One region of the Cellulosimicrobium sp. BMG9.23 genome, then DNA from elsewhere that is predicted to be linked to it. Evidence: riboswitches for the same ligand, from Rfam matches in the RefSeq annotation. Region 1 holds a riboswitch; the other holds the start of a gene.
What was found. A riboswitch is a leader RNA that binds a small molecule or an ion and turns the genes downstream of it on or off. The one in region 1 is predicted to bind cyclic di-AMP.

Region 1 (4,041 bases):
CCTGCAGGACGCGCAGGGCGCCGAGGCAGGACGCCCATTCCTCGAGCAGATGATCGTCCACCACCAGGGAGCCATCGAGATGGCTCAGACCGAGGTGGCCGAGGGCAGGAACGAGGACGCTGTCGCGATGGCGCAGCAGATCGTCGACACCCAGCAGGCCGAGATCTCCACCATGGAAGACCTGCTCGCCTCATTGTGACCCTCGCCCCGCGGGGCGTGCTGCGTCGCGCACGCACCGTGGGCCCCTTGACGAAGGACTGCCTCGATGGACCTAAAGAGATGGGCGAGTAGGTGGGCAGCAGCAGGAACCGTGCTGCTGCTGGCTGCCTGCACCCCGACTCCGCCACCTGCGAACACCCCCACGAGCCAGCCGCCGCAGGACGTGGCCGAGTTCGGCCACGTGCACGACGTACAGGTCGGCCCGGTCGACCCCACCATCTTGGTCGCGACCCACACCGGGGTGTGGACTGTGCCGGGTCCGTTCGGCGACGAACCAGTGCGGCCGCAACGCACCGGAGAGGGCCGGCAGGACACGATGGGCATGACTCTCGCGGTCGATGGCACCATCTACGCCTCCGGCCACCCGGCGCCGGGTGAGCAGACAGAGTTGAAGGCGCCCAACCTGGGCCTGATTCGCAGCACCGACGGTGCCGCGACCTGGGAGCAGGTCTCCCTAGCCGGGGAGGTCGACTTCCACGCATTGAGCACAGCGACTACCAGCGCGGGCACCGTGCGCGTCGTCGGCCTGGACTCGGCTACCTCCCGCCTGCTGATCAGCGACGACTCCGGAGCGACCTGGACACCGGGGGCAACCGTGCCGGCTCGCGACGTGCACGTCATCGACGCCGACCCGGACACCGTCCTGGTCACCACACCGACAGGCCTACAGGTCAGCCACGACGCGGGACAGACGTTCACCCCGGACCGGGACGCACCCGCCCTCTCGCTCGTCGAGGCAGGGCTCGGGGCCGAGCTGATCGGCCTGGACACCAACGACACTGTGTGGACCAGCGCCCCAGGCCTGGAGCCTTGGACCGCGCACGGAACCGCTCCCGGCCAGGTGCAGGCCATGACCTACGTGCCCGACGACAGCCCCGGGAACCAGCCGTGGATTCTCATCGTCACCGACACCGGCCTGTTCACCAGCCACGACCTCGGCGCGAGCTGGGACCCGGTGCTGAGCCAGGAGGTCGGGTGAGACGCCGGTCGATTGCGCGGCGGGAGACGAGAACCGTCCCACCTGCCGCGATCCACCCGTGCCCGCACGGTCGCGCGCGGCGAACCACCCCATGCTCCTCGCGGGACATCCGCGAGGGATCCAAGAGAGCGCCGAACCCTGTCACCTCTTGGAGCACACCACCAACACCCATGACAGGGACGGGGGAACCACTCAACCGGGCACCACGGTGCCCTCGGGGTGAAGCCGCACCGCACCCAGCGGTGAGGCCGGGTCACTCTCCGATCCGAACCCGACAGCTCACCCCGCAGGCGCGAAGGAGAACACCATGACCGTACGAAAGCCGGGACGCCACCGCGCGTCCCACCGACCCATCACACCCCTGACCCCGATAGCCCGCGCAGCCCAGGAAGGAGCAGCCAACACCGCCCGTAAGGGCGCCCTGCTCGCGGCCGGATCTGGCCTGCTCGTGTCCGTGTTCGCGGCACCGGCCAGCGCCGCACCGAGCACCGACCGCCCCAAGGCCGTCTCCAGCGTCGACCTGAGCGCGCTGACCGAGCCGGCCCGCCAGGCGCTCAGCGCCGCCCCAGCGGTCACCGTCTCAGCCGACGCCGCGTTCGCGATCGAACAGGCACCGGTCGCGGTCACCCCCGCCCCCGAGCCCGAACCCGAGCCCGAACCGGAGCCGGAGCCGGAACGCCAGGACCGCTCGTCCCGCAACCAGGAGCGCGCTCCCGCCCCGCAAGAGCAGGCGGGCACCGCTGCAGCCCAGGCCCCGGTCGAAGCTCCGCCGTCCGCGGCGGGCTCGGGCGTGGTCAGCGACGCGATGCAGTACCTCGGCGTGCCCTACCAGTGGGGCGGCACCACACCGGCAGGGTTCGACTGCTCCGGGTTCACGTCCTACGTGTACGCCCAGGTCGGCATCAACCTGCCCCGCACGTCCTCCGAGCAGCGGTATGCCGGCACCGTCATCTCCCGCGACCAGGCACAACCCGGTGACCTGATCTGGAGCCCGGGCCACATCGGCATCTACGCCGGGGACAACATGCAGATCGAGGCACCCTCACCTGGCAAGACCGTCCGTTACGGGCAGATCTGGCAGTCCAACCCGACGTACATCCGCGTCGGCTGACGCGTGAAGGGCCCCACCGGCCAGGTGGGGCCCTTCGTCGCGGGAATACCCCTAGGGGGTATAGTGTTCTTGGCGTACCCGGTCGCACTGTCAGGAGAGGAAGGTCGATCATGAAGCCTCACGGTCACGACGAGCATGGACCGAGCACGGCCCATCATCACCACCCCGCACCAGCCTCCGTCGACGCCGACGGCGACGACCGGGCCCCCTCGGGTGGTGCGCCCGACCCGGGCCACCACGGCGAGGTGCACCCTGGACGCGCCGATCGGCACAGCCAGGGCCACGAGCATGCGCAGCACGGCAGCCACGACGGGCACCCTGAGCCCGCCGGCCACGAGGGCCACGAGGGCCACGAGGGCCACGAGGGCCACGGTGGGCATGGCGGGCATGGTGATCACGTCGGGCAGTTCCGCCGGCTGTTTTGGATCATGCTCGTCCTGGCGGTCCCGGTGGTTGCGACGTCGAGCATGTTCGCGATGATCCTCGGGTACGAGCTGCCCGACGTGCCAGGTCTTGGTCTGGTCTCTCCGGTGCTCGGCACGGTGATGTACGTGTGGGGCGGGCGCCCGTTCCTGACGGGCGCGGTCTCGGAGGTCCGCTCGCGCAAGCCCGGGATGATGCTGCTCATCGGCCTGGCGATCACCGTCGCGTTCGTCGCCTCGTGGGGCGCGAGCCTGGGCCTGCTCGACCACCAGCTCGACTTCTGGTGGGAGCTCGCGCTGCTGATCGTGATCATGCTGCTCGGCCACTGGATCGAGATGCGGTCCCTGGCGCAGACGACCTCCGCCCTGGACTCCCTGGCCGCGTTGCTGCCGGACGAGGCTGAGCGGCTCGAGGGTGATGACGTCGTCGCCGTAGCGCCTGGCGATCTGCGAGTAGGAGATGTCGTCGTGGTCCGCCCCGGTGGCCGGGTCCCGGCCGACGGCAAGGTCGTGGACGGCGCCGCGAGCATGGACGAGTCGATGATCACCGGTGAGTCGCGCACCGTGCGCCGCAGCAACGGTGACCTGGTCGTGGCCGGCACCGTCGCGACCGACTCGGGTCTGCGCGTGCAGGTCACCGCGGTCGGGCAGGACACGGCACTGGCCGGTATCCAGCGCCTGGTCACCGAGGCGCAGAACTCCACCTCGCGCGCCCAGCGTCTGGCGGACACCGCGGCTGGGTGGCTGTTCTGGTTCGCCCTCGGCGCCGCGGTGCTCACCGCTGCGGCATGGACCGTCCTCGGGATGCCGGACGACGCCGTGATCCGCACGGTGACCGTCCTCGTCATCGCCTGCCCTCACGCCCTGGGCCTAGCGATCCCTCTCGTGGTCTCCATCGCGACCGAGCGCGCGGCGCGCGGCGGCGTCCTGATCAAGGACCGGCTCGCGCTGGAGAGCATGCGCACCGTCGACGCGGTGCTGTTCGACAAGACCGGCACCCTGACCAAGGGCGAGCCCACGGTGACCGGCGTCGAGGCGACCGGCGACCACGACGAGGACACCGTCCTCGCGCTGGCGGCAGCCGCGGAGTCCGACTCCGAGCACCCGCTCGCCCGCGCCATCGTCCGCGCCGCCCGCGACAAGCGCCTGCCCGTGGCCTCCGCTCAGGACTTCCAGTCGTCCCCGGCGGTCGGCGTGCGCGCGAGCGTCTCGGGCCGCAGCGTGGAGGTCGGAGGGCCCAACCTCCTGCACGAGCGGTCCGTCCAGGAGCTGGCGATCGCCGATCGGTGGCGCGAGTCGGGAGCGATCAT
Region 2 (4,041 bases), on a different contig from region 1:
ACGTCGTCCGCGGGCGCCGGGTGCGCGACCGTGCCCGGGGCGGCCGTGATCACCTGGGACGGGTCGAGGAAGGGCGCCGCCGTCGTGGCCGCCGCGAACTTCGCGCCGAACTCGCCGAACGCCGCGTGCTGCGCCTTGCGGCGCACGAGGCAGGCCGTCGCGACGTCCCAGAACGTCGTGGAGCCGCCGTTGCCCAGGACGACCTCGTACCCCTCGGGGAGGTCGAACAGCTCGGCGAGCCCCTCGCGCGTGCGCCGCACGAGCGACTTCACGGGGGCCTGGCGGTGGGACGTGCCGAGGAGCGAGGCGCCGGCGTCGGACACGGCACGCACCTGGGCGGCGCGCACCTTGCTGGGCCCGGACCCGAACCGGCCGTCGGCCGGGAGCAGGTCCGCGGGGATCGTGATCGGGGAGGTGGCGTCGGCGGGGATCGCGTGCTCGGTCACAGCGTCACCCTACGCGCGCGCGGTGCGTGAGAACGGCGTCGTCCACCGTGCCACCGGGCGCCCGACGGCGGGGTCGTGCGACGGCGTGCGTTCGCCCGGATTTTCCCCGGAACGCGTCAGGGGATCGCCATAGACTGTCCTCACCGGTCCGCCGGCGCGGGCGGGGGTGCCCTGCGAGGCGGAGCAGCAGACGGCCCGGGCCGAAGGACGACAGGAGCGCGACGTGACCGATCTGATCGATACCACCGAGATGTATCTCAAGACGATCTACGAGCTCGTCGAGGAGGGCATCACACCCCTCCGGGCGCGCATCGCGGAGCGCCTCGGGCACTCGGGCCCCACGGTGTCGCAGACGGTCGCGCGCATGGAGCGCGACGGACTCGTCGTCGTCACGGGGGACCGGCACCTCGAGCTGACGCCGGCGGGCAACGACAAGGCGACGCGCGTGATGCGCAAGCACCGCCTCGCGGAGCGGCTGCTCACCGACGTCATCAAGCTCGACTGGGAGCACGTGCACACGGAGGCGTGCCGCTGGGAGCACGTCATGAGCGAGCTCGTCGAGGAGCGGCTCATCGGGCTCCTCGACCACCCGCACTTCGACCCCTACGGGAACCCCATCCCGGGGCTCGCCGAGCTGGGCGAGCAGTTCGAGGGCGTGGAGTTCCTCGACGGCGTCGTGCCGCTGCCTGCGTACGTCGCGCAGCGCCGCGCGGCGGGTGACGAGGAGATCGAGGTCGTCCTCCAGCGCATCGCCGAGCCGATCCAGGTCGACGTCGAGCTGCTCGCGCGGTTCGCGGAGGCCGGAGTGCTCCCGCGCCGGACGCTCGTGGTGCGCCCGGCGATCGGCGGCCTCGTCGTCCAGGGCAAGGGTTCCGAGCTCGTCCTGGACCTGCCCGAGGAGATCGCGCGTCACCTGTTCGTCGCCCAGGCCTGACCCGAGCCGCCCATCGGGGTAGCGCTCCCACGGAGCGCTGACCAGCATGGACACGCTCTCGTCGGCGGCTGCTCCCGAGCGTCGTGATGGGAACGTGACATTTGGCAGGGTGTCCTGTACGGTCGGTGCTGCTCCATCGGAAGACCTGTCCGGCGGAGTCCTCGAGCGGAACGCCTAACCCTGTCGCTGCCCGAGGTTCACGACAACCCGACGACAGGGACGGGGGACCCAAATCCGGGCGCTGGAGACAGCGTCCTTGGGGTGAAGCCCGACGGACCTCGGTCCGTCAGGCCGGGTGTTTCTCCCACCCGAACCCGACAGCTGACCTCGCAGGCGTCCAGGAGAGGCAACACGTGACCGTGAGCACGACTCGCGCCCGCCACCGCGCGGCGCGGCGTCCTATGACGCCACTCAGCACCATCGCCCAGGCAGCCTCGGACCAGATGTCGACCGTCGGGCGCCGCACAGCCGTCGTCGCCGCGTCCTCCGGTCTCATCGTCTCGATGATCGGCGCCGCCGCCCCCGCGACCGCTGCCCCCGTCGACTCGGAGCCGAAGCTCAACTCGGTCGACCTCAGCGCCCTGACCGCGCAGGCGCGGCAGGCCCTCGAGGCCGCACCGGCCGTGACGGTCGCCGCGGACGCCGCGTTCTCGATCGAGGCCGCACCGGTGACGGTGACCCCGGCCCCCGAGCCGGAGCCGGAGCCGGAGCCCGAGCCCGTCGTCGAGCGGACCCAGAGCACCAGCCGCACGCAGGAGCGTCAGTCGACGCAGACCGAGGCCGAGGCGCCTGCCCAGGAGGAGGCCGCGGTCTCCGTCCCGGCGTCGGCCTACGGCAGCTCGATCGTCTCGATCGCGGCGCGCTACGTCGGCGTCCCGTACGTCTACGGCGGCACCACGCCCGACGGCTTCGACTGCTCCGGCTTCACGAGCTATGTCTACGCGCAGGTCGGCATCAGCCTTCCCCGCACGTCGGGCGCGCAGGGCTCCGTCGGCACCAAGGTCCCGCGCTCCGAGGCGCAGCCGGGCGACCTGATCTGGACGCCGGGCCACATCTCGATCTACGCCGGCGACAACATGCAGATCGACGCTCCGCGTCCGGGCAAGACCATCCAGTTCCGTCAGATCTGGCAGTCGAACCCGACGTTCATCCGCGTCGCCTGATCGCAGGCACAGCACAGCACGTCACACGAGCCCCGTCCCTCCGCGAGTCGTCGCGTAGGGGCGGGGTTCGTGGCATTCTTGACTCGTTCGTGACCTGTGGTGGAGGCTCTGCCCAGGGCGCCTCGGCGACGTCGGTCGCCGGACGGCACGCGGCCGTCGAGAGGAGAGTCACTGATGACCCGCACGGAAACCGTCCTGGTCGGCGTCGACGGGTCGGCACCCAGCCTGCACGCCCTCGACTGGGCCGCCGCGTACGCCCTGCGCGTCGGTTGGTCGCTCCACGTGGTCTGCACCTACTCGCTGCCGTCGTTCACCGCCGCGTCGCTCGACGGCGGGTACGCAGCCCTCGACGACAGCGCCATCCAGGAGGGTGCCCGCGCGGTGCTCGAGGAAGCGCGGGCGCGCGCCGACGCCGCAGGGGTGCGCGTCACCGCGACGGTCACGACGGGCGACGCCGCGGGCGTGCTCGTCGAGATGTCCCGCGAGCACTCGCTCGTCGTCGTCGGCACCCGCGGCCGCGGCGGCTTCACCGAGCGGCTGCTCGGCACCGTGTCCTCAGCGCTCCCGGCGCACGCGCACTGCCCGACGGTCGTCGTCCCGTTCCGCGCGCGGACCAAGGGCGACGACGTGACGACCGAGGAGCTCCCGGTGGTCACCCCGCTGCGCCGCATCGTCGTGGGCGTGGACGGGTCGCCGTCGGCAGAGATCGCCCTGCGGCACGCGATCCGCCAGGCCCGCGCGTGGGACGCGGAGCTCGTCGCGGTCGCCGGGGTGCCCGTCGGTGCGGGTGCCGGTCTGCTGGCGTGGCTCCCCGCGTCCATCGACCACGAGCAGGTGCTCGCCGACGTCACGGAGGGCCTCAACGTCATCATCGCCCGGCACGAGGCCGAGAACCCCGGGCTGACCATCAAGCGGATCGTGCTCGACGGGACCGGCGCCGAGCTGCTCACCGAGTTCTCCACGGCGTCCGACCTGATCATCGTCGGGTCCCGCGGGCGCGGGGGCTTCCGCGGCCTGCTGCTGGGCTCGACGAGCCAGGCCGTGCTGCACCACTCGGCGTGCCCCGTCATGGTCGTGACGAAGAAGTGCGACGACGCGGTCGAGCCTGCCGAGAAGTGAGTTCCCGCCCTCAGATCTGCCGATTCGGGGGCAGGAACTCACTTCTCGCGGGAGGCGGGCCGAGGCTCAGCTGCGGTTGCGGTACAGGCGCATCGTGATCGGGGCGAGGACCGCGGTGAGCACGACCGACGCGACGAGCACCCACATGATGCCGTCGAGGTCGGGCTCGCCCGCCATGAGGCTGCGGACCGCCGTGACGAGGTGCGTCACCGGGTTGATCTCCACGAAGCGCTGCAGGACCACCGGCATGGTCGACGGATCGACGAAGATGTTCGACGCGAACGTCAGCGGCATGAGCACGAGCATCGACGTCCCCATGACCGCGTTCGGGGAGCGCAGCACGAGGCCGAGCGCCGTGAAGACCCAGCTCAGCGCGAAC

Region 2: linked by a shared signal. The riboswitch ahead of AC4H2G_RS19400 (C40 family peptidase) and the one ahead of AC4H2G_RS11225 (C40 family peptidase) in region 1 are both predicted to bind cyclic di-AMP.

The regions. Positions count from the first base shown of each region.
Region 1 covers NZ_JBZGBZ010000006.1:89,467-93,507, forward strand. The annotation lists gene AC4H2G_RS11215 (DUF305 domain-containing protein) at 1-199, shown strand, start outside; gene AC4H2G_RS11220 (F510_1955 family glycosylhydrolase) at 311-1,198, shown strand; cyclic di-AMP (ydaO/yuaA leader) riboswitch at 1,348-1,506, shown strand; gene AC4H2G_RS11225 (C40 family peptidase) at 1,506-2,309, shown strand; gene AC4H2G_RS11230 (heavy metal translocating P-type ATPase) at 2,420-4,041, shown strand, end outside.
Region 2 covers NZ_JBZGBZ010000011.1:147,110-151,150, forward strand. The annotation lists gene serC (phosphoserine transaminase) at 1-446, opposite strand, end outside; gene AC4H2G_RS19395 (iron-dependent transcriptional repressor DtxR) at 670-1,380, shown strand; cyclic di-AMP (ydaO/yuaA leader) riboswitch at 1,571-1,731, shown strand; gene AC4H2G_RS19400 (C40 family peptidase) at 1,782-2,543, shown strand; gene AC4H2G_RS19405 (universal stress protein) at 2,718-3,662, shown strand; gene AC4H2G_RS19410 (ABC transporter permease) at 3,729-4,041, opposite strand, start outside.